Regions from separate parts of the Arthrobacter sp. Z5-13 genome, predicted to be linked through region 1. Evidence: predicted binding sites of a transcription regulator. Region 1 holds the regulator's gene; the other holds the start of a gene.
What was found. The regulator Rex, encoded in region 1, represses fermentation and respiration genes when NADH is low (regulators of the CRP and FNR family bind a similar motif). The targets are predictions, from matches to a motif close to CTTGTGAANNNNTTCACAAG.
Positions count from the first base shown of each region.

Region 2: araB (ribulokinase) is a predicted target of Rex. The motif match lies at 8,472-8,491, and genes of this name have one in related genera.

Region 1 is NZ_CP096460.1:954,481-966,673, reverse strand. It holds gene M1E02_RS04550 (YceI family protein) at 1-470, shown strand, start outside; gene M1E02_RS04545 (hypothetical protein) at 757-1,410, shown strand; gene M1E02_RS04540 (hypothetical protein) at 1,639-2,496, shown strand; gene M1E02_RS04535 (redox-sensing transcriptional repressor Rex) at 2,585-3,280, opposite strand; gene M1E02_RS04530 (glutaredoxin family protein) at 3,376-3,630, opposite strand; gene M1E02_RS04525 (HAD family hydrolase) at 3,761-4,579, shown strand; gene M1E02_RS04520 (30S ribosomal protein bS22) at 4,690-4,788, opposite strand; gene M1E02_RS04515 (helix-turn-helix domain-containing protein) at 4,940-5,152, opposite strand; gene M1E02_RS04510 (3-deoxy-7-phosphoheptulonate synthase) at 5,316-6,434, opposite strand; gene M1E02_RS04505 (glycoside hydrolase family 95 protein) at 6,727-9,294, opposite strand; gene M1E02_RS04500 (rhamnulokinase) at 9,398-10,897, opposite strand; gene M1E02_RS04495 (bifunctional aldolase/short-chain dehydrogenase) at 10,894-12,193, opposite strand, start outside.
Region 2 is NZ_CP096460.1:4,150,002-4,162,194, reverse strand. It holds gene M1E02_RS19395 (family 43 glycosylhydrolase) at 1-816, opposite strand, end outside; gene yjfF (galactofuranose ABC transporter, permease protein YjfF) at 923-1,939, opposite strand; gene M1E02_RS19385 (ABC transporter permease) at 1,939-2,970, opposite strand; gene M1E02_RS19380 (sugar ABC transporter ATP-binding protein) at 2,970-4,493, opposite strand; gene M1E02_RS19375 (ABC transporter substrate-binding protein) at 4,573-5,553, opposite strand; gene M1E02_RS19370 (alpha-L-arabinofuranosidase C-terminal domain-containing protein) at 5,894-8,395, shown strand; gene araB (ribulokinase) at 8,556-10,331, shown strand; gene M1E02_RS19360 (L-ribulose-5-phosphate 4-epimerase) at 10,328-11,023, shown strand; gene araA (L-arabinose isomerase) at 11,049-12,193, shown strand, end outside.

The sequences.
Region 1 (12,193 bases):
ACGCAGGCATCAGCAAGGTCCGCGGCCAGTTCAAGGAAGCTACAGCTACCCTCGATCTGGCAGACAACGTTGCAGATTCCAAGGTCAACGCCACCATCCAGACAGCCAGCTTCGACTCCGGCGACGTCAACCGCGACGGCCACGTCCGTGGCGAGGACTTCTTCGACGTCGAGAAGTTCCCGGAGATCTCGTTCGTCTCCAACGGCATTGTGCCCAAGGGTGACGGCTACGAACTCCAGGGCGATCTCACCATCAAGGGAGTGACCCGTCCGGTTGCCCTCGAGACCGAGTTCAACGGAGCAGCCGTTGACCCGTTCGGCAACACCCGCGCCGGCGTCTCCGCTGAAACCACCATCAGCCGCAAGGACTTCGGCCTCACCTGGAACGCAGTCCTCGAAGCGGGCGGGGTCCTGGTCAGCGACAAGGTTGCCATCAACCTTGAACTGGCCTTCATCGCCCCGGCTGCCTAATCAGCCGACACCGGTCAGCATCGCTCTGCTGATTCCGCTCCGCTGATCCGGCGGAAACTGATTCCTGCCCCTGCACCCCTGTTCCAGTTTCCTGGGACGGGGGCGCGGAGTTTAAAGGGGGCGCGTTTAAGGGGTCATCAGGACCGGAGCTCAAAACGAAGGGCCGTCAGGGAATATGCAGCTTAACCTGCTCCGTCGTACAACGATTGTAAATTCTTGGCCATTTACGGCGAGTTAGCCCAAAGTTGCCTAGATAACAGGGGTACTGCCGTCTACAGTGAAAGCCATGACCAACCCAAGTGATGCCCCTCAGCCTCAGCAGCCCGGGCAGCCGGCTCCCGGCAATGTCCCGCCCACTCCTTACGAGCAGCCCCCGGCCTATCAGGCGCCGCAGGGCCAGCAGCCGCCCCAGGGTTATCCGGCCGGTAACTACCAGTCGCCAGGCGGATACCAGGCGCCGGGGCAGCCAGGTTATGCCGCCCCCGCCGGAGCGGCTAACAACGCGCCACCAGCAGGCCTCGGCTATGCCGCCCCTGCGCGCAACACGTTTGCTTTGGATTTCAACAACCTCAAAGAGCGCGTGACCAACACCCAGGGTGTACCCCAGCAACTGGTTATTTCCTACTGGCTCTGGGTTGGCGCAGCTGTGCTCGGTGTTGTGGGCAGCCTCGTCACCATCGTGGGTAACGCCGGTGGCATTGCTGGCGTCGCGCTGATCTTCAGCCTGATTTGGGCCGCCGTGTACATCTTCATTGCCATCCGGCTCAAGGAAGGTGCCCGCTGGGCCCGGCTGGTCCTGTCGATTTTCGGTGGGTTGGCGCTTGTGGCGCTCCCCTTCTCGTTGTTTACAGGCGTACTGAGCCTGATCGGGACGGCGGCAGCTGTCGCCGCCGCCGTCATGATGTGGCTGCCGCAGTCCCAGGAACATTTCAAAAGCTGACAGCGCACAACAAGGGGCGTAAGCGCCCCCAACGGGTTAGTTAAGCAGTGAAGGCCGCGGCAGGGAATCCCCTGCCGCGGCCTTTCAAATCCAACAGGAATACCTCTTGCGAATGATCCCGCTGCCGCACCAAGCGCGGTACGGTGGAAGCAAGACCAATGCTGGGGGCAGGGGCATCACACTGATCCCGGTAGCCGATTTTCGAAGTCGACACATGAAGGATCGAACATGAGCACTCCCCCAGTCCCTCCCGCCAACCAGGATGAGCCTGAGTCTGGCGGCCAGAACGCCCCTCAGTATGGCCAGAACACGCCGCCACAGTATGGGCAAAACGCTCCGCAGTACGGCCAGAATAATCCGCAGCAGCCCCAGTACGGGCAGAACGCTCCGCAGCAGCCCCAGTACGGGCAGAACGCTCCGCAGCAGCCACAGTACGGGGCGCCGCAGTATGGGCAGAACGCTCCGCAGCAGCCACAGTATGGGGCTCCGCAGTACGGCCAGAACCCTGCACAGCAGCAGTTCGGCCAGAATCAGTTCGGCCAGCCGCAGCAGGGCCAGTCTCCTTATGGGCAGTCTCCCTACGGCCAGTCACCGTACTCGCAGTACCCCTCAGAGCTTCCGAGCTCCAGCAGCCCGGTGCCACAGCTGGTAAACATCTCCTTCTACCTGCTTATCCTTTCGGCTGTTATCTCAGTTCTAAGCATCCTTCTGGTCATTCCGACACTCGATGACCCTGCCGTACGCGGGCAGTTTGAAGACCAGATGGCCGCCCAAGGCCAAGGGGAGATCCCGTTCGAAGACTTCAAAGGCATGATCGTCGGAGTGCTCGCAGTATTCGCCGTGATCACCGCCGGACTGTACGCCTTGGTGGCGTTCAACGTGCGTAAGGGAAAGAACTGGGCCCGCATACTGGGAACCGTTTTTGCAGCCCTGTCCATCTTTGGCCTCTTCTCATTGAGCTGGGCAACCATTGGCACTGCGGCCGGCATCGCCGCAATCGTCCTGTTGTACCTCCCCGGCGCTGCACCGTACTTCAGCAAGCAGCAGCCTTTCGCCAGCCCGTATTCGCAGCCGTACGGCCGCTAGAGCCAGTAGGGCTCGCCGCGCAGGCCGCTGGAACACAGGGCCATAGAGATCCACGCTGAGGACGCACGCCCCGGCGGAGCAGGGTTATTTACTCCAGCTCCTCCGGTGCCTGCGTCCTTTGTGCGTGATAGGCGAGGATCTGCAGCTCCGTGGCCATGTCCACCTTGCGGAGATTCACGCCGGGCGGGACCTGCAGCATCACCGGGGCGAAGCTCAGAATGCTACGGACACCGGCGGCCACCACCCGGTCGCACACGCTTTGCGCGACAGCGGCAGGCAGCGCCAGGACCACCATGTTCGCTCCTGTGCGCTGGAGGACGGCCTCCATGTCCGCGGCGTCGCTTACTCGCAGCCAGCCCACCTCGTTGCCCACGATCATCTGATCGGCGTCGAAAATGGCCACAACATCAAAACCGCGCGATTCAAATCCGCCGTACCGGGCCAGCGCTTTTCCGAGGTTACCGGCACCTACGATAGCCACTTTCCAGTCCTTGGTGAGGCCCAGGGCCGCTGAAATGTTCCTGCTCAGGTACTGAACCTCATAACCGACCCCGCGGGTCCCGTAGGACCCTACGTGAGAAAGGTCTTTGCGGAGGGTGGCTGAGCTCACGCCCGAGGCCTCAGCGAGTGATTCGGAGGAGACCCTGTCCACGCCTTCGGCCAGCATGGTGGTCAGGGCGCGCAAATAGAGGGTGAGCCGTGCCACGGCTGCAGGCGGAATCTGCTTTGCAACAGTTCCGGAATCCCCGCGGACTGCTTCCGGGGATGAATCGAGCGAAGTCACATCTGCTCCATTGCGTCGCGTTGTGAGTCCACTCTAGGGCCCACCACTTGAGTCAACAAAAGCGGGAACAACGTCATCCGGACTTTGGTCCAGGCCTACTTCGCCATCGCCTGCTGGAGAACTCTGGTCAGCCGGGCTTCGTCGATCTTCCAGAAGTCACGCTGAATCCCATCGACAAAGACCACCGGAATCTCTTCGGCGTAGCGCTCACGGAGATCCGGGTCATTGTCCACCAACTGTTCGCGCCACTCCAGTCCGAGCCCGTCAGCGACGCGGCCGACGGCGTCGCGCGCGGCCATACATAGATGGCAATCGGCTTTAGTGAGCAGGAGGACGTCTGGTTTTCCCATGGTTCCACGGTAGCCCGCGCTGTCCGCCGTCGTCGACGTTGGTGACCTGAATCGCCTTCAGGTATCGCACGAGGGGAGCAACAGAGCGCCGCAGGCGGCAGCCATGCCGCGCATTGACTAGACTCGTGGCATGCCCGAGGAGAAGTACGTTGCTGTGGTCCGCCGCCCGGTTGCCACCCAGCAACACGGCGAGGCCGCCTTCTTCGACGTCGATAACACCCTCATGAAGGGTGCCAGCCTGTTTCACGTGGCACGGAAAATGCACCAGCGCGGGACGTTCACATTGACCCAGGCTGCTGGTTTCGCTTGGAAACAGTTCAAGTTTGTGATTCTCGGCGAGAACCTCGACGACGTCCATGCAGTCCGCGATTCAGCCCTCCTGCTTGCAGCAGGCATCACCGTTGAAGACATCAAAGTCCTGGGCGAAGAGGTCTTTGACGAAATGATCGCTTCCAGGATCTGGCCCGGCGCCAAAGCCCTGGCCCAGCAGCACCTCCGGGTCGGCCGGAAGGTCTGGCTGGTAACGGCGACTCCCATCGAAGTAGCCACCGTCATATCGACCCGCCTCGGACTGACTGGAGCCCTCGGCACGGTCGGAGAAATCAAGAACGGGGTCTATACCGGCAAACTGGTGGGCGAGATCCTCCACGGGGCCGCCAAGGCCGTGGCAGTGCAGGCCATCGCTGACGAGGAGGGCCTGGATCTCAAAAGGTGCTGGGCCTACAGCGACTCCCACAATGACATCCCGTTGCTCAGCATGGTGGGGCATCCCGTGGCTATCAACCCTGACGCACGCCTGCGCCGGCATGCCCGGGAGAACAACTGGCCTGTCTACGATTTCCGCTCAGGACGCCGAGCCGCCACCCTGGGGCTGAAGGCAGCCACGGTCGGCGGTGCGGTCTATGGGCTCTGGAAGGGCTTCTCGCGGTTCCGCGGCCCCACTATTTAGCAGAAGCTGCGGCCCGCCTGCGCTGGAATCACCGTTGCCGTACCAACCGTAGGACGCAAAAATGCCCGCCACCTCGAGAGGCAACGGGCATTGACGCTTTGGAAGTATTACTACTTCTTATTGCGACGCTGGTGGCGCGTCTTACGAAGCAACTTGCGGTGCTTCTTCTTGGCCATACGCTTGCGACGCTTCTTGATAACTGAACCCACGAAAGTTCCTTACAAACTAGATGCGTACCTGTCTGATGGAAAAGGTCCGTGGACTAAGCAACAGACTGTACAACTGACAGATTCTTACAATGACGTAAAACGTTCCTTAACAGCCTACCGCCTATCCGGAGCGGAAACTGACGACAGCGATTTACGCCGTCTCGGACTGGCCCTCCACGACGGCGCGTTTCAGGTACTGTTCGACGGCGGACTCCGGCACCCGGAACGAGCGGCCAAAGCGGACAGCGGGCATATCACCCGAATGAACCAGGCGATAGACGGTCATCTTCGAGACGCGCATGACCTCAGCCACTTCGGCCACGGTCAAGAACTTCGCGTTCGAGAAGTTCGACTCTGCGGACATTTCCCATATTCCTTTGCTCTCAGCGTTCTGCGGCAACCAGTGTTCTGCGGGTGCGGCGATGCTGAGCCATCGGACAACCGTGTGCTAGTTACTCTAGAGGCAGTTGGGGCCAATGTGAAAGGCGTACGGCTATATCTGCGGATTCCATCGGACCAGGCAGCCCTTATTCTGCCAAGGAAATCCTGCGCTTCCGGGCAGAAGCGGCAAGCTGCGCCAGCACAGACACGGTCACGTCCCACTCCATGCAGGCATCCGTCACGCTTTGGCCGTAGACAAGTCCGGAAGTTGCATGGGCGTCACTCACGTCCAGGTTCTGGGCGCCGCCTACCAGGAAGCTCTCCAGCATGACGCCGGCAATGGCGTTGGCTGAAGCCCCGCCTTCCTCCAACTGAGCGCCGAGTTCGAAGGCGACTTCGGCCTGACGGTGGTGGCTTTTCCCGCTGTTCGCGTGGCTGGCATCGACGATCAGCCGGGGGTTCAGGTTCTTCGCTGCCAGCCGGGCAGAAGCGGCTTCGACGTCGGCTGCGGAGTAATTGGGCCCTTTGCGTCCGCCACGGAGAATCACGTGCGTGTCCGGGTTGCCGGCCGTCGCTACCAGGGCAGCCTTGCCGTCGTCGTTAATCCCCAGGAAAGCCTGCGCAGCACCAGCGGCGCTGCACGCGTCAACTGCCACCTGGAGGTCGCCGTCGGTACCGTTTTTGAAGCCGATGGGCATGGAAAGTCCTGACGCCAGCTGCCGGTGGATCTGGCTTTCCGTGGTGCGGGCCCCAATGGCGCCCCAAGAGACGAGATCCGCCGTGTACTGCGGGCTGATGGGCTCAAGGAACTCGGTAGCGGTTGGGAGCCCCAAGGCCGTTACTTGCTGAAGGAAGCTCCGGGCCGCACGGAGGCCGGTGGCAATGTCGTGGCTGCCATCCAGATGGGGATCGTTGATGAGCCCCTTCCACCCCACCGTGGTCCGCGGCTTTTCGAAGTACGCCCGCATCACGATCAGCAGGTCTTCCTTGTGCTTCTCAGCCTGGCTGACGAGCCTGCGGGCGTATTCCAGCCCCGCCTTCGGATCGTGAATGGAGCAGGGACCTACGATCACCAGCAACCTGTCGTCCAGGCCGTCCATGACGGCGCGGACTTCATCCCTTCCCCGCCCGACGACGTCCGTCACCTTGGCGTCCAACGGAAGCTCAGCGATCATCTCGTGGGGAGTGGGCAGCGCAGTGAACTCGCTGATCCTCAAGTTCGAGGTGGAATGTTGGGGATTGGCGGCGGCTGCTGTGGTGCTCATAGGGGTCCTGTTCCAGATAGGAGCGGGCCCTGGTCAGAACCCGCCGTAGAAATGGCGAAGGGCAGAGAATGATCTCTGCCCTGTTGGCTCTGAAGGAAAGTTGGGTGCGTGTCAGTTAGACGCGGGCTCCTCCAGAGCCAACGAAAAATACGCATACCAACGGTTAGTCATAGCCAACACCATAACCGGACGGTGTCGATCAGGGCAAAATTCGGTTGATCCTGGCCGTCATCTTGCGTTCCTGGTACCCCGCCAACAGATCACGCAGGAAGTCAGGTGCCGCGCGCTGGACTCATCTTCCAGCGGCAACGTGCGGTTCACTAAGGAAGCCAGCCAGGTCCAGTTTTGTCTCCCCTTGTGCATGGACTACAACTTCCTGGGTCCGCTCGCCGTACCTGATCCGGAGGGACCGGCTTGATGGGGAGCCCGGCGCCAAGGCAATGGACGCCATTTCCAGATTCCCGCTTCTCCAAGCCAAGGAAACCACGACGCCGGGACGGGCCCGGAGTCCCGATACCTCGCCGTCGGACAACTCGGCTGGCAGGGCCGGCAGGAGCTCGATTTCCCCGCGATGGCTCTGGACGAGGCACTCTGCAACGCCAGCGATGTAGCCAAGGTTGCCGTCGATCTGAAACGGTGGATGGGCAGCGAAGAGGTTGGGATAGAGGCCCCCACCGAAGGTGACATGCCCGTCCTCACCTGGAATGCCGCGGAAGAACAGACGCATCAGCGCAGAGACTTTTTCGGGCTGCCTGAGGCGGGCCCTCATCACCATTTTCCAGGCCAGGGACCACCCCGTGGAATCGTCACCGCGCCCGTCCAGGCTGGTCCGAACAGCGGCCTCCAGCTCTGTGTCCAGCGGCTCGTTACCCGGATACGCCAGGTAGAGATGACTCAGGTGCCTGTGCTCCTCTTCCCACTCCGGCGGATCCGCCAGCCATTCCCGCATCCTCCCGTTGGCTCCGGGCGCCGGCATTGGAATCCTCGGCAACGCCGCACGGGCTTCCTTCACTACAGGGTCATCTTCAAGCCCGAGTGTCACCGCCAGGGCATCGATCATGCCAAGCACGTCCCGGCACAGGGTCAGGTCCATGGAGGAGGAAGCGCCCACCGCAACCTTTATCGGCCCGTTTGCCCCTTCATTCTCCATATCCGGCACATGCAGCGCTGACCCGTAACTGGCAGCCTTGAAGCTGTTCTCAGGGGAGGTTGAGGGGCTTGTCCCCAGGGAGCCGTCGGGGAACTCGATCAAGAGGTCCAACAGGAACTCAGCCTGTCCCCTGATGGCTGGCCACACCCGTCGGAGGGCGAATTCACGGTCAGCGCCGAACTCCAGGTGCTCCCACAGATGCCTGACCAGCCATGCTCCGGCCATGGGCCAGAAAGACCATTCTGGCGAGTCAATGCCGTGGCCCACGGGTTTGCTGTAGCCCCAGATATCTGAATTGTGATGGACGGCCCAGCCCCGGGCCCCGTAGTACTCACTCGCGGTTGCGGCTCCGGTCATCTGGAGTGCCTCGATCAATCCAAAGAGCGGCTCCACGCACTCGCCGAGGCCCGTCACCTCCGCTCCCCAGTAGTTCATCTCGAGGTTGACGTTGGTAGTGAAGTTTGAGCTCCAGGGCGGCAGCATCTTGTCGTTCCAGATGCCCTGCAGGTTGGCGGGAGTGCCGCCGGGCCTGGAGCTGGAGATCAGCAGATAGCGGCCGTAATTGAAGAGCAATGCTGAAAGCCCTGGATCGGCAGCTAAAGGACCTTCGGGATGGGAGTTGGCCAAGGCAAGCCGTTGGGCGGTATTCGTGCCGCCGGGGCCTCCCGTATACCGCTCTCCCGCCCCGAGGCGGAGATTTGTTGCCCTGTACAGCGCGCCATGGTCCTCCTCATGCCGGTGCAGGAGAAACTCCGGCCCCATCTTGCTGGCGTCCACCAAAGTAGCCGTCACGGCTTCAGCCGCCTTCGTTGAGGTGCCCTGGGGCGGGCGGCCCATCCCATCGAAGGTGGTGGTGCCACTGACATAGATCACCGCATGCTTCACCCCGGTTGCCCACGGCTCCTTCGGACCTTCTCCCCCCTGCACGCCCTCCCCGGGCTCAGCAGAGCCGATTCCGGCAGCTGCGGTGCCTGTGGCGCCGTCGTGCTCCAGTAGCGCAGTGACTGCACCTTGCAAACTGAGCGAATCGTCATCCGAGTACTTGATTTCCCCGGTGCCGTGACTTGGTGCAACATCGGCCGGCAGCTTGAGCTCCAGGCCAGCCATGACTTGGGTTCCCCCGTTGCGGCGGATTATCCCTGTGCGCTTGGTGATGAGCAGCGGGGAATCCAGCGCCAGCGAAATGTCCAAGCCGTTGGGGAGCTCGGTGTCCACTGTTATCACCAGTACCGACGGGTTGTTGCTGATGAAGGCCTCAACCCTGACTTCGTGGCCGGAAATCGTGTAGCGGGCACTGTTCACACCGCGCGCCAAATCCAGGCTGCGGGAATAGTCCGTAGGGGCCTCGCCGCCACCTACCTCTGCATGGTGCCCAGGGGTGAGGGACAGCATCAGGTCACTGAACGGAAGGAAGGTCTGCGAATGCCTGTGCTGAAGTGCCTTCAAGGCCTCGTGGGCGGCAGGGTAGTTTTCGCTGGCCACCAGTTCACGGACGCGGGCCAAAATGCCGTCCGCCTCCTGACGGCTGAAGTGCGGCTCGAGTTCCTGGCTGTGCGGCGAACCGGACCATGCTGTCCCATGATTCATCTGGAAACGATGATGCTCTGGTCCACCAAAAACCATCGCCCCCAGGAAGCCGTTTCCCAAGGGGAGTGCTTCAAGCCAATTATCGGCAGGACTGTCGTAGACCAGGGCGTCATCGGGATGCATGACTGCCATTCTAAGAGGAAAAGATCAGACCTTCCAAGGGGTGGAAAGAAGAACTTTATGAATTTGGGTGCTGTACCTAAAAAATCATCTGATCTATCTGCAGCTATGTGTGGGGCGTTGCCAAGGCCGGCTCATAAGTTTCCAAAGTGGACGATTGTAAAACTTGATGCCGAAGCTCCCGCAGCGTTCCACCCAGGGAACCCGCAACACGTGCCTGGACCAGGATGTTTCCCAAGGCAGTTGCTTCCACAGGCCCTGCAACCACCGGTTTCCCGGTGCTGTCGGCAGTCAGCTGACAAAGCAGGCGGTTCTGGGATCCGCCGCCCACAATGTGCACTACGTCCACGGCTGTTCCTGACAGCCGCTCGGCGTCGGCAATGGTGCGGGCATATCCGGCCGCCAGGCTATCCAGGATGCAACGAACAATCGCCGCTGGTTTGTCCGGAAGCACAGCCCCGGTGAGCTGGGCAGCTGATCGGATACGGTCAGGCATGTCATCCGGGGCGATGAAGTATGAATCGTCAGCGTTGATCAAAGGACCGCCTGGGGGCAGGGCCGCCGCGGCATTCAACAACTCCTCCAATGGAGGCTCGTAGCCTACCCCGGCCCAAGTGCGCTGGCACTCGCTCAGCAGCCAGAGGCCTCCTACATTCCTTAGGTAGCGGATGGTGTTGTCCACCCCGCGCTCATTGGTGAAGTTGGCGTTCCGGCTGGCTTCGGTAAGCACCGGATGGCTCAGCTCAACGCCCACCAGGGACCAGGTGCCTGAGGAAATATAGGCAAAGTCCGTCCCGGAGGCGGGCACCGCTGCGACGGCGGAGGCAGTGTCGTGGGAACCGACTGCAACCACCCGCGTTGCCTCGGGCAAGCCAGTGATTTCTGCGATCTGAGGCTGCAGCGTGCCTACTGTCTCACCCGGCTGGATGAGCGGGGGGAAGAGCGTGGGTGGCAGTTGCAATGCCGCGAGAAACTCGGTGGCCCACTCCCCCGCTACCGCGTCGAACAGTCCGGTGGTGGAGGCGTTGGTGACCTCGGTGCGGCGCTGGCCCGTGAGCTTGAAGGCGATCAGATCCGGCATCAGCAATGCCTGCCATCCCGTCAACGCTGGTTCGGCGGCCAGCTGGTAAAGGGTGTTGAAGGGGAGGAACTGGAGCCCGGTGGTGGCGTAGAGCCTGGCCGGGTCCAGGACTTTATGGACGCCGTTAACAGCTTCCTGCCCGCGGGGATCACGGTAGCTGTAGGGCTGGGCAACCAACTCCCCTGCGGCGTCGACCAGTCCGTAGTCCACGGCCCAGGTGTCGATCCCGATGCTGGCGATGCGAGCACCGCGGCGTGCGGCCGCCTTGCCGGCTGCCGTCAGTCCGGTGAGTACCTCTGCGAACAGAGCGTCGAAGTTCCAGCGCAGGCCGCCGTCGGACTCCACAACACCGTTTGGAAAACGGTGCACCACCTCCAGCGTGGATGCGCCCCCGCTGAGGCGGCCCAGGATGACCCGGCCGGAGGAGGCTCCGATGTCGACGGCGGCAAACAAGTTGCCGTCCAACGTAGTGGCGTCCAGAGCAGTGCCGTCCAGCGTAGGGCCGTTGGCAGGACCGGTACTCATCGCAGGAAGGCTGCAGCTACACCGGCGTCCACAGGGATGTGGAGCCCTGTGGTGTGGGACAGTTCGGAGCTGGTGAGGACAGCGGCAGCGTTGGCCACGTGCTCGGGGAGGACTTCGCGCTTGAGCAGGGTCCGCTGCGCGTAATACTTGCCCAGTTCCTGTTCGTCCACACCGTAGACGGCGGCACGCTTGGCACCCCAGCCGCCGGCGAAGATCCCGGAACCGCGGACCACTCCGTCCGGGTTGATGCCGTTGACGCGGATGCCGTACTCGCCCAGTTCAGCCGCCAACAGCCGGACCTGGTGGGCCTGGTCTGCTTTGGTGGCTGAGTAGGCGATGTTGTTGGGGCCGGCGAAGACCGAATTCTTGGAGGAGATATAGATGATATCCCCGCCCATGTCCTGCTCGATCATGACCTTCGCGGCGGCCTTGGCCACCAGGAACGAGCCCTTGGCCATTACGTTGTGCTGCAGGTCCCAGTCCTTTTCGGTGGTTTCCAGCAGCGGCTTTGAGATGGACAAACCGGCGTTGTTGACCACCAGGTCCACTCCGCCGAATGCCAGCACTGCGGCGTCGATAGCTGCGGCAACCTGGCCTTCGTCGGTAACGTCGGCTTGCACTCCGATGGCGACGTCTGAGCCGCCAAGTTCGGCAGCGACGGCCTGGGCGTTTTCCAGGTTCAGGTCGGCGATCACTACGCAGGCCCCTTCGGCGGCCAGGCGGGTGGCAATGGCTTTCCCGATCCCCGATGCCGCCCCGGTGACCAGCGCGATGCGGGTGGCATGGGACTTGGGCTTGGGCATCCGGGCCAGCTTGGCTTCCTCCAACGCCCAGTATTCAATCCGGAACTTCTCGGATTCCTCGATCGGGGCGTAGGTGGAGATGGCCTCCGCCCCGCGCATCACGTTAATGGCGTTGATGTAGAACTCACCGGCAACCCGGGCGGTCTGTTTGTTGGCGCCGAAGGAGAACATGCCCACGCCCGGGACCAGGACGATGGCCGGATCGGCACCGCGCAGTGCTGGGCTGTCCGCATCCGCGTGGCGGTCATAGTAGGCCTGGTAGTCCTCACGGTACGCGGCGTGCAGCTCCTTGAGCCGCGCCACGGAATCCTCAATGGACGTATTTGCCGGCAGATCCAGGATCAGCGGCTTGACCTTGGTGCGAAGGAAGTGGTCCGGGCAGGACGTACCCAGCGCTCCGAGCCTGGGATGTTCCGTGCTTTCCAGGAACTCCAGCACGACGGCGTCATCACTGAAGTGCCCCAGCTGCGGTTTGTCCGTGGACGCCAGTCCC
Region 2 (12,193 bases), 1.3 Mb from region 1:
CAGGTCTGCGTCCTCGTCAGCGGTCAAGAGGCCGATGCAGTAGTTGGCGTCAGTGGCGCTGGCGGAAAAAGTCAGGAAGATCCGGCCGTTTCGCTTGATGACGGCGGCTCCTTCGTTGACGCGGAAGCCAATAGTCTCCCAGGGCAACGTGGGCACGGCGATGCGGACGGGCGTGCTGGAAAGCGTCGATGGCGAACCCATGGTCGCGATGAAGAGGCTGGAGTTCACCCCGGCATCAGCCTGGGCCCATACCAGGTAGCGTGAACCGGCGTGTTCGAAGGTGGTGGCATCCAGGGAGAACGTGTCGGCATGGGTGAAGACGCGTACGGGCTCTTCCCAGACGGCGTTCGCAGGATCGGCCGAGTCTGTTGAGATCACGTAAATCCGTACCCGGAAGACGTCCGTGCTGTCGCCGGCCGCGAAGTAGATGTGCCACTTGCCGCCGAAGTGATGCAGTTCGGGAGCCCAGATATGGCCTCCCATGGTGCCTGAAGGCGGCCTTTTCCACACGACGGTTTCGGCGGCGCTGCCGAGTCCGGAGATGGTGGATGAGGACCGGATAATGATGCGGTCGTACTCGGGAACTGATCCGGTGAAGTAGTACCTGTTGTCTGTATGTTTCATGAGCCACGGATCGGCCCGCTGATTGACGATCGGGTTGATCACCGCTTGCGGTCCGACGGCGGCGTTGGCGGAGGAAGCGTGGAACAGGCCAGTGGCCGTGCTGCCTCCCGTGAGGAGCAGCCCGGCAGCTGCGGCTGATCCGGAACCCAGGAAGGTACGGCGGGAAAGGGGGGATTGAGACAAAGCAGTCATTGCAGAGGTGTCCTTTCGTTTGTGCCTTCGCATGACTTGGGCCCCGCGTAAAGCAGGGCCCAAGTCATGCGTGGGTTAAGGAGGTGAGGCTGGAAAGCGGTCCCGTCTAGGCTGTGCGTCTTGTGAAGAGCCTCTGCAGGAGGATGAAGACCAGGAGCAAACCGCCGATGACGATCTTGGTCCACCAGGAGCTGAGCGTTCCGTCGTAGGCGATGAAGGTCTGGACGATGCCCAGAACCAGGACACCTACCACCGAACCGAGTACGTAGCCCACCCCGCCGGTCAGCAGGGTTCCACCGATGACGACGGCGGCGATGGCATCCAGTTCCATGCCTTGGGCCGCCAGGCTGTACCCGGAGAGGCTGTAGAAGGAGAACAGAATTCCTGCTATCGCGGAGCAGAGGCCGCTGACGCAGTACACGAGGATCTTGGTGCTCTTGACTGCGAGGCCCATGAGCATTGCAGAGTTCTCGTTGCCACCAATGGCGTAGACGGTCCGGCCGAAGCGTGTGTGGTGGAGGATGAAGAACGCCAGACCGACGACGACGAGGGCGATCAGCACACCGGGAGAGATGAACAGCTCCTCCGAGAGCGGGATACGGGCCTGGGCCATGCTTGTGAAGAAGGGATCGGTGACCGAAATCGAGTCGAGGCTGATCACGTAGCAAAGCCCGCGTGCCAGGAACATTCCCGCCAGCGTCACGATGAAGGGCTGGATGTCGAAATACTGGATGACCATCCCCATGAGCAGGCCGAGTCCTCCTCCGATCACCAGCACGGCGAGAATCACCATCGCTGGGTTCCAGCCGTTCTGAAGCATGGTGGCCGTAACCATCATGGACAGTGCGACGACGGCTCCCACGGAGAGATCAATACCGCCGGTAATAATGACGAAGGTCATGCCAACTGCAAGAACGATGAGGAACGTGTTGTCGATGAAGAGGTTAAGCAGGACCTGGCCGGACAGGAAGCTGGGGTACATTCCGGCCCCGACCACAAACATCAGGATGAAGAGGACCAGTGTAGCCAGGGTGGGTGCGTAGCGGGCGCCGCCGCGGATGCGGGCCCCGACGGCCGAGGGCTTTTTGACGGTGGGCGGGGCCACTGTGGAGAGGGGAGACATTAGACTGCGACCTTTTCCTTAGTGCGAAGCGGGCTTGCCGGCTTGAAGTTCCTCAGGAGGTTCCGGGCCTTGGGCGCCTGCAATAGGCAGACCGTGAGGACCACCAGTGCTTTGAATACCAGGGTGACCTCCGGCGGAATGCCAAGGGTGTAGACGGTGGTGGTGAGGGTCTGGATGATGAATGCTCCCACCACTGTTCCCACCAGGCTGTAGCGGCCTCCGGCAAGTGAGGTGCCCCCGATTACGACGGCGAGGATGGCGTCCATCTCAATGTAGAGCCCGGCGTTGTTGGCGTCCGCTGCAGTGACATTGGAGCTGATCATCAACCCGGCGATAGCTGCACAGAACGCGCTGAAGATGTACACAATCCAGATGATGTTGCGGGCGCGCAGGCCTGCCAGCCGGCTGGCAACCGGGTTGATTCCCACTGCCTCGATCAGGGTACCCAGGGCGGTCCTGCGGGTCAGGACAGCGGCCAGGATGAACACGACGGCGGTGATAAGGATGGAGATGGGGAGCGTGAAGAGGTAGCCCGCCCCGATTGCCTTATAGCTGTCGTTGGTCACGGAGACGATCTGGCCGTCCGTGATGAGCTGGGCGATGCCGCGCCCGGCGGTCATGAGCACCAGCGTGGCAATGATGGGCTGGATTCCGATAGTGGAAACCAGGAACCCGTTCCAGACTCCAAGGACCAGGCCGGCTACAACGGCGATGAGGACGGCTACTGCTGCTGTGGCGGGTGAAGCGGGCTCCGGGGAGGCCGCGATATAGGCGCATGACGCGGCGCCGGCGATGGCCACCACTGCGCCTACAGAAAGGTCAATGCCGCGTGAAGCGATGACCAGGGTCATGCCGAGCGCGATGAGGATGGTGGGAGCGCCGTTCCGCATGATGTCGATGAGGCTGCCGTAGAGGTGGCCGTCCTGCATCCTGAGGCTGAGGAAGTCTGCACGGAAGATCTGGTTGACCGCCAGCAGGGCGACAAGGGCTATGACCGGCCAGGCCAGTCGGTTTTTCAGAATGGATTTCACTATGCGCCTCCGGCGATGACTGTGAGGACGTCCTCGACCGAAACGTCGTCGTTACTGATATCGGCGACCATGGCCCGGTCCTTGATAATGGCGATGCGGTCGCTGAGCCGGAGCACTTCCTCAAGTTCTGAGGAAATGAAGAGGATGGACATGCCCTCGGACGCCAACCGGTTGACCAGCTTCTGGATCTGGGTTTTCGCGCCGATGTCGATGCCGCGTGTCGGCTCGTCCAGGATCAACAGGTCCGGGGATGTCACCATCCAACGCGCAAGCAGGACTTTCTGCTGGTTGCCGCCACTGAGGTTGCGGATCAGAGCCTCGGGGTTTGCCGGACGGATGTCGAGGGCCTCGATGAATTCGGCAACGAGCTCGTCCTGCACCCGGCGGGGGATCCTGCGGGCCCAACCTTTGGTGGCCTGCATCGCCAGCACAAGGTTGTCGCGGACTGTGAGGTCGCCGATCAGGCCTTCCTCTTTGCGGTCTTCGGAGCAGAAACCGATGCCGTGGTCGATCGCGGTCCGCGGGCTGCGCATTTTCAGCGGCTCTCCCTTGACCTTGATTGAACCTTCGTCGGCCTTGTCCGCACCGAAGAGCAGACGGGCAGTTTCTGTACGCCCTGCTCCGAGCAGTCCAGCCAGCCCTACTACCTCGCCCGGGTAGATGGAGAGATTGACGTTGGAGACAGAGCCCTTTCTTCCGAGGCCGGCTGTTTCCATGAAGGGCTGGGCATTGGCTGCAAGCCGGGCCTGGGAGCGGGTGGAAGCCTGGTCGAGTTCCTCAAGGACCTCAAGGTCCTTGCCGATCATCTTTGAAATGAGGTTCATGCGGGACAGGTCCCGGGTCATGTACTCACCGACGAGCTTGCCGTTGCGCAGGACGGTCATGCGGTCTGAAAGCTCGTAGACCTGCTCGAGGAAGTGCGATACAAACAGGATGGCAACGCCGCGGTCGCGCAGGTCACGGATCACGCGGAAGAGTTGGTTCACTTCGTCCGCATCAAGGCTTGACGTGGGCTCGTCCAGGATCAGGACCTTCGCGTTGACCTCGACGGAGCGGGCGATCGCTATCAGCTGCTGCACCGCGATGGAGTGTTCGGAAAGCAGGGAACCGGGTTCCACGTGTTCAAGGTGCAGCTGGGCCAGGACCTCACGGGTCCGGGCGCGCACGGCACGCCAGTCGATGGAACCGCGACGGCGGGGCTCGCGGCCCAGCATCACATTCTCTTCGACGGTGAGGTTGGTGCAGAGATTGACTTCCTGGTAGACCGTGCTGATGCCGGCCGCCTGGGATTCCGCAGGGGTAGAGAAGTTCTTCTGCTGGCCGAGGACCGTGATCCGGCCTGAATCAATGGTGTAGACACCAGTCAGCGCTTTGATAAGGGTGGATTTGCCCGCCCCATTTTCGCCCATAAGGGCGTGTACCTCGCCTTGGAAAAGACGGAAGCTGACGTCGTCAAGGGCCTTGACCCCTGGGAATCCGATGGCAATGTCGGTCATCTCGACGACCGGAACGAGTTCGTTCATCCTAGATATCTTTTCTGTGTTGATCCGTGCGGCGGCAGTGTAGGTACTGCCGCCGCACGGACGATCAGGTGAGCGGGGCTCAGTACTGACGGGTAGGCAGGGCCTTGGTGGCCTGTTCCTGGGTGAAGGTGGTTTCTTCGGTGACGACGCGCTCGGGGACTGTTTCGCCGGCGAGGACCTTCTTGGCGAGGTCCATGAGCTGGGTGCCCAGCAGCGGGCTGCACTCGACGATGAAGTTGATCTTGCCGGCGCTCAGGGCGGTCATGCCGTCCTTGACGGCGTCGATGGTGATGATCTTGATGTCCTTGCCCGGGACCTTGCCGGCGGCTTCGATGGCTTCGATCGCGCCGAGGCCTTCGTCATCGTTGTGGGCGAAGACGACGTCGATGTCCGGGTTGTTCTTCAGGAACGCTTCCATGACCTGCTTGCCGCCGCTGCGGGTGAAGTCACCGCTCTGGGAAGCGATGATCTTCAGCTTCGGGTCAGCCTTGATGGCCGCTTCGAAGCCTTCCTTGCGGTCGTTGGCCGGGGCGGAACCGGTGGTGCCCTGGATCTCGACGATGTTCACGGTATCGGTGGCGGCCTTGGACTCACCAACGAGCCACTCACCGGCCTTCTTGCCTTCGAGGACGAAGTCCGAACCCAGGAACGTCTTGTACAGGGTCTTATCTGCCGAGTCCACGGCACGGTCGGTGAGGATCACGGGGATCTTCGCGTCCTTGGCTTCCTTCAGGACGGTGTCCCAGCCGGACTCAACCACGGGGGAGAAGGCGATGACGTCGACCTTCTGCTGGATGTAGGACCGGATCGCCTTGATCTGGTTTTCCTGCTTCTGCTGGGCATCGGAGAACTTCAGGTCGATGCCGGCTTCCTTGGCGGATTCCTGAACAGACTTGGTGTTGGCACTGCGCCAGCCGCTTTCCGCGCCGACCTGGGCGAAGCCCATCACGATTTTCTTATCCGCACCGCCGGTGCTGGAAGCGGCCTGGCCGCCACCTCCACAGGCAGTGAGGGCAATAGCTGACGCGGCCATAACGGCGACTAGAGATTTCTTAAACACAACATTCCTCCCGGAAGCGTTAGTTACATGCAGGCGGGAGACCTAACACCGCCATTGCTGTGAGCTGCTTGCTCTGCCAGCAAGTGTGAACGCTAACAATGACATGCGTCAAGTAGCGGACATCACAATTGGGACACTGTCGGTTTATGACGCAAGGAGCCGGCTTCTCTATGGCTGACCCTCTTTACTTTTGACCAGGGCCTGAACAATACTTTCTACAGCCTCCGGTGTGTTAGCGTTCACAAACCGCAGCCCGGGCCGCAGCCGTTCAATGGAGAAAGGGTTCTCACCTCCCATGCAAAGCACAGTTCGTCCAAGCCCCGTAAAGAGGGCTTGCACCATGGCCCTGGCGGGATCGCTCGCGGCAGCCACCCTCACCCTCGCGCCGGCTCTTCCCGCCCACGCCGAAACCACCAACCGCACCATTACAGTGAACGCTGACCAAGCCGGTCCTGATATAGCTCCGACGATGTATGGCGCCTTCTACGAGGACATCAACCAGGGCGCGGACGGGGGCATCTACGCCGAACTGGTGCAGAACAGGTCCTTCGAATTCGATTCAGAGGACAACCGCTCCTATACTCCGCTCAGTGCATGGGAAATCCTCCAGCGCGGAAGCGCCGGTACGGCCTCTGTTCAGAACGACGACCATCGCCTGAACGAGAACAACCGGAACTACCTGCTGATCGAGGCAGGTACTGCCGGCGCTGGTGCAGGAGCCGGCGTCGGCGTCCGCAACAGCGGCTGGAACGGCGGACACCGTCTGGAGGCCCGCAAGAAGTACGACTATTCCGTCTGGGCCAGAACCTCCAATCCGGCGGGTTCCACTCTCGCCGTCGCACTGGAAACACCTGAAGGCACCCGGCTTGACCTGGCCAGCATCAAGGTCAAGGGTGATGCCTGGAAAAAATACAATGTGACTCTTTCGCCTAAGTCCTCGACGGCGTCGGGACGGCTCTCCACTGTTGTTCAGGGGACAGGCACAGTCCGCCTGGACATGATTTCGCTGATGCCCCAGGAGACGTGGAACGGCCATGGGCTGCGTAAGGATCTCGCGGAAAAAATCGCTGAACTCAATCCCGGGTTCCTCCGGTTTCCCGGTGGCTGCATCGTCAACACCGGCAGTTACGACTCCTACTCTGCGCCCAATTACACCCGCTCCCGTACGTATCAATGGAAAGAAACCATTGGCCCGGTTGAGCAGCGTCCCGCCAACAGGAACTTCTGGGGCTACAACCAGACCTACGGCCTCGGCTACATGGAGTATTTCCAGTGGGCCGAAGACCTCAAGGCCATCCCCGTTCCCGTGGTCCCCGTCGGTGTCACCGGCTGCGGCGACAACCGTGCCGTCCCCGACCAGGCAACCCTGGACAAGTACATCCAGGACACCCTGGACCTGATCGAGTTCGCGAATGGAGACGCCAGTACCGAATGGGGCGCCAAGCGCATCGCCTATGGCCACCCTGCGCCCTACAACCTGGGCCGCATCAGCCTGGGCAACGAGGAGTACAAGCCGGAGTTCAAGGCGTACTTCATCCAGTTCCAGGACGCTGTTGAGGCGGCCTATCCCGATATCCAGGTCATCGGCAACACCGGCCCGGACGATCAGGGGGCCAACTTCGATGATCTCTCCAAATTCAACGCCGACCGTAAGGTCGACTTCGTCGACGAGCACTACTACAACTCGCCCGACTGGTTCCTGACCAACAACCACCGTTACGACTCCTATGACCGCGACAGCTACAAGGTATTCCTCGGTGAGTTCGCTTCGTTGGCCAACAAGCCGGAGAACGCCTTGGCCGAAGCGTCATTCATGACGGGCTTGGAGCGGAATGCTGACGTTGTCCGGATGGCTTCCTACGCGCCGTTGATCGCCAACGAAGCCAACGTCCAGTGGAGCCCGGACCTTATGTTCTTCAACGGCACCTCCATCAGGACCACGCCCAACTTCGAAGTGCAGAAGCTCTTCATGAACAACGTCGGCAGCCACGTTGTGCCCAGCTCCCAGAACAACGCCCCGGGCCTGGCGGCACCACCCATTACCGGCCAGATCGGGCTCTCGACATGGGCCACCGCGGCAAAGTACGACGACGTGAGGGTCACCAGTGCGGACGGCAGCCAGCTGTTTACTGATGACTTCGCCGGCACGGCCTCGGCATGGACGGGCAACGGAGTTGGAACCTGGTCAGTCCAGGACGGCGCTTACGTCCAGTCGAGCACCACAGCGCTGAACACTATGGTCACCGCCGGAAACCCGGCGTGGAGCAACTACACCCTCAACACCAAGGCCACCAAGACTGCCGGTGCAGAAGGATTCCTCATCGCTTTCGGGGTCAAGGACACCGGCAACTACTACTGGTGGAACCTGGGCGGCTGGAACAACAGCAAGTCAGTGGTGGAGAAGGCCGTCAACGGGGCAAAGAGCACCCTGATCGAAACCGGCACCACCATTGAGACGGGCCGCCAGTACGATATCCGGATCGAAGTCACAGGGCCAACAGCCAAGCTGTACCTCGACGATGTCCTCTGGGGGACGATTGACGAAACTCCGGTGGATCCCATCTACTCCGTTGCCACCAAAGATGCCGAGACAGGGGAAACAATCCTCAAGGTAGTCAACACCTCGGGTGAGGCGGCCGCCGTCGACGTCAAAGTCGCTGGAACACCAAAGATCAGCTCCAGCGCCGCAGTGACCACTTTGACCACTACCAGTGATGGTCAAAACCTGGTTCCGGCAGCCAGTGTGTTCACAGGTGCAGGCACTAATTTCACATACAACTTCCAACCGAAATCGGTGACGTTCATCCGGCTTGCGCCGGTTGACGGCCAAAAAACCAAGTAAAACCGAGGTGATACCCAGCCGGTTCCCGATGGCTGGGTATCACCTTTCCGAAAGCGGTATCAGCGTCTTGACGTCGGCCGTGTTAGCGTTCACAATTAGTAATAACCATCAATTTCCAACGAAGGCAAAAGAGGTCGTTGCCTCTTCCCTGGAGGCAGATATGCAGAACGAAAATTCTCCCGCTCACCACGGTTCCGTGGCTGAGCAATACGTCATCGGCGTTGACTACGGCACCCTCTCCGGCCGTGCTGTGGTGGTCCGCGTCTCGGATGGCAAGGAACTGGGCAGCGGTGTATTTGATTACCCGCATGCTGTGGTCACGGAGGCGTTGCCCGCTGATGTAGCGGGCGACGGCGGCGTGCGGCTTCCCGCTGACTGGGCCCTTCAAGTTCCCAACGACTACCGCGATGTGCTCCGGAACGCCGTTCCCGCTGCCATCGCCGAAGCCGGCATCGATCCTGCCGCGGTCATCGGTATCGCCACCGACTTCACGGCTTGCACCATGGTCCCCGTCAAGGCTGACGGCACACCGCTGAACGAACTGCCGGAGTTCGCCAACCGTCCGCACGCTTACGTAAAACTGTGGCGCCACCACGCCGCCCAGCCGCAGGCGGACCGCATCAACACCCTCGCCGCTGAACTGGGCGAGAGCTGGCTGCCCCGTTACGGCGGTCTCATTTCCTCCGAGTGGGAATTCGCGAAGGGCCTGCAGCTTCTGGAAGAGGACCCGCAGGCATATGAAGCAATGGATCACTGGGTTGAAGCAGCCGACTGGATTGTGTGGCAGCTGAGCGGGAACTACGTCCGCAACGCCTGCACCGCCGGCTACAAGGGTATCTACCAGGACGGCCGCTACCCCTCCGCAGACTTCCTCACGGCATTGAACCCGGCGTTCGAGACGTTCGTGAGCGACAAGCTGGAGCACACCATCGGCCGCCTTGGCGACGCCGCCGGCTACCTCACTGCCGAGGCCGCTGCCTGGACCGGGTTGCCGGAGGGCATCGCCGTCGCCGTCGGAAACGTTGACGCGCACGTTACTGCACCGGCGGCGAAGGCTGTTGAGTCCGGCCAGCTGGTGGCCATCATGGGAACCTCCACCTGCCATGTCATGAACGGAACGGAGCTGCACGAGGTTCCGGGTATGTGCGGCGTGGTGGACGGCGGCATCGTCGACGGCCTTTGGGGCTACGAGGCCGGCCAGTCCGGTGTGGGCGACATCTTTGGCTGGTTCACCAAGAACGGTGTTCCGCCGGCGTACCACGAGGCAGCAGCCGCCGCGGGGCTGGGCATCCATGAGTACCTGACGGAACTGGCCTCCCGCCAGGCCATCGGCGAGCACGGGCTGATTGCCCTGGACTGGCACAGCGGTAACCGCTCGGTGCTGGTGGACCACGAGCTCTCGGGCGTAGTGGTTGGCCAGACCCTTGCCACCAAGCCGGAGGACACGTACCGTGCGCTGTTGGAGGCTACGGCCTTTGGCACCCGCACCATCGTGGACGCATTCCGGGACTCAGGAGTTCCGGTCAAGGAATTCATCGTTGCCGGCGGGCTGCTGAAGAACAAGCTCCTGATGCAGATCTATGCGGACGCCACAGGGCTGCAGCTCTCCACCATCGGTTCCACCCAGGGACCTGCCCTGGGGTCCGCCATCCATGCCGCTGTGGCAGCCGGCGCTTACCCGGATATCCGGGAGGCAGCGGCCGCTATGGGGTCGGAGCCCGGAGAGGTCTATGTGCCCATTCCCGAGAACGTGGCCGCGTACGACGCCCTGTTCCAGGAATACCGTACCCTGCACGATTACTTCGGCCGCGGTGCGAATGACGTGATGCATCGGCTCAAGGCGATCCAGCGGGCGGCCAAACCCGGCCTGGGCGGTCATTCCAGTGAAGCAAGCGAATCCGACGCCGCTGAGCGGGCAGAGAAGGTAGACGCATGAGCACGCTCCTGGAAACAATCGGCCGGCTGCGCGCCGAGGTCTGTTCCCTGCATGCGGAGCTGACCCGGTATGAACTGGTGGTGTGGACCGCTGGCAACGTTTCGGCCCGCGTCCCCGGCCATGACCTGATGGTCATCAAGCCCTCCGGCGTCTCCTACGACGATCTGACCCCCGAGTCGATGGTGGTCACGGACCTGTTCGGGACTCCTGTCAATGGTGACCCGGCGGAGGGGGAGTGGGGCAACCCGGCCCTCGCGCCGTCGTCGGACACTGCAGCCCATGCGTACGTCTACCGGCACATGCCGGAGGTCGGTGGAGTGGTGCACACCCACTCCACCTACGCCACGGCGTGGGCAGCGCGGGGCGAGGCAATCCCCTGCGTCCTGACCATGATGAGCGACGAGTTCGGTGGATCCATCCCCGTGGGGCCGTTCGCCCTCATCGGTGACGACTCCATCGGCCAAGGCATTGTGGACACTCTCAAGGACTCCCATTCACCGGCAGTCCTCATGCAGAACCACGGGCCTTTCACCATCGGCAAAGATGCCAAATCCGCCGTCAAGGCAGCCGTCATGTGCGAAGAAGTGGCACGCACCGTCCATATTTCCAGGCAGCTGGGCGAACCGCTGCCCATCGATGAAGCAGCCATCGAATCCCTCTACGCCCGCTACCAGAACGTTTACGGCCAGTAGGCCCCCACTTTTTCCAGGAGTCATCATGAACAACGCCAACAACACTTCGCTCGAACAGTATGAAGTCTGGTTCCTGACCGGCAGCCAGCACCTCTACGGCGAGGACGTACTGAAGCAGGTCGCAGCGCAGTCCCAGGAGATCGCCAACCAGCTCAACGCCTCATCCTCCGTTCCGGTTAAGGTGGTCTGGAAGCCGGTCCTCACCGATTCAGACGCGATCCGCCGTACTGCACTGGAGGCCAACTCCGCCGATCAGGTCATCGGCGTCACCGCCTGGATGCACACGTTCTCTCCCGCCAAGATGTGGATCCAGGGCCTGGATCTGCTCCGCAAGCCGCTCCTGCACCTGCACACCCAGGCCAACGTCGAACTGCCCTGGGCGGACATCGACTTTGACTTCATGAACCTGAACCAGGCCGCCCACGGCGACCGCGAATTCGGCTACATCCAGTCCCGCCTGGGCATTCCGCGCAAGACTGTTGTGGGCCACGTTTCCAACCCCGAGGTCACCCGCCAGGTTGGTGTCTGGCAGCGCGCGTCTGCCGGCTGGGCTGCCGTCCGGACCTTGAAACTGACCCGCTTCGGTGACAACATGCGCAACGTCGCTGTCACCGAGGGGGACAAGACCGAGGCCGAGCTCCGGTTCGGCGTATCAGTCAACACCTGGTCGGTGAACGAACTCGCTGACGCCGTGCACGGTACTGCCGACTCCGACGTCGACAAGCTTGTTGCTGAGTACGAGGACCTCTACGAGGTGGCAGAGGAGCTGAAGGCCGGCGGTACCCGGCACGAATCGCTGCGCTACAGTGCACGGATCGAGCTCGGCCTCCGCAGCTTCCTGGAAGGCAACGGCTCCGCCGCGTTCACAACCTCCTTCGAGGACCTCGGCGCGCTCCGGCAGCTCCCCGGCATGGCAGTGCAGCGGCTCATGGCCGACGGTTACGGCTTCGGTGCCGAGGGCGACTGGAAGACAGCCATCCTGGTCCGCGCGGCCAAGGTCATGGGCGCGGGACTGCCCGGCGGCGCCTCGCTCATGGAGGACTACACCTACCACCTCACACCGGGCCAGGAAAAGATCCTCGGGGCGCACATGCTCGAGGTCTGCCCGTCGCTGACAGCCTCCAAGCCGCGCGTCGAGATCCACCCGCTGGGCATCGGCGGCAAGGAAGA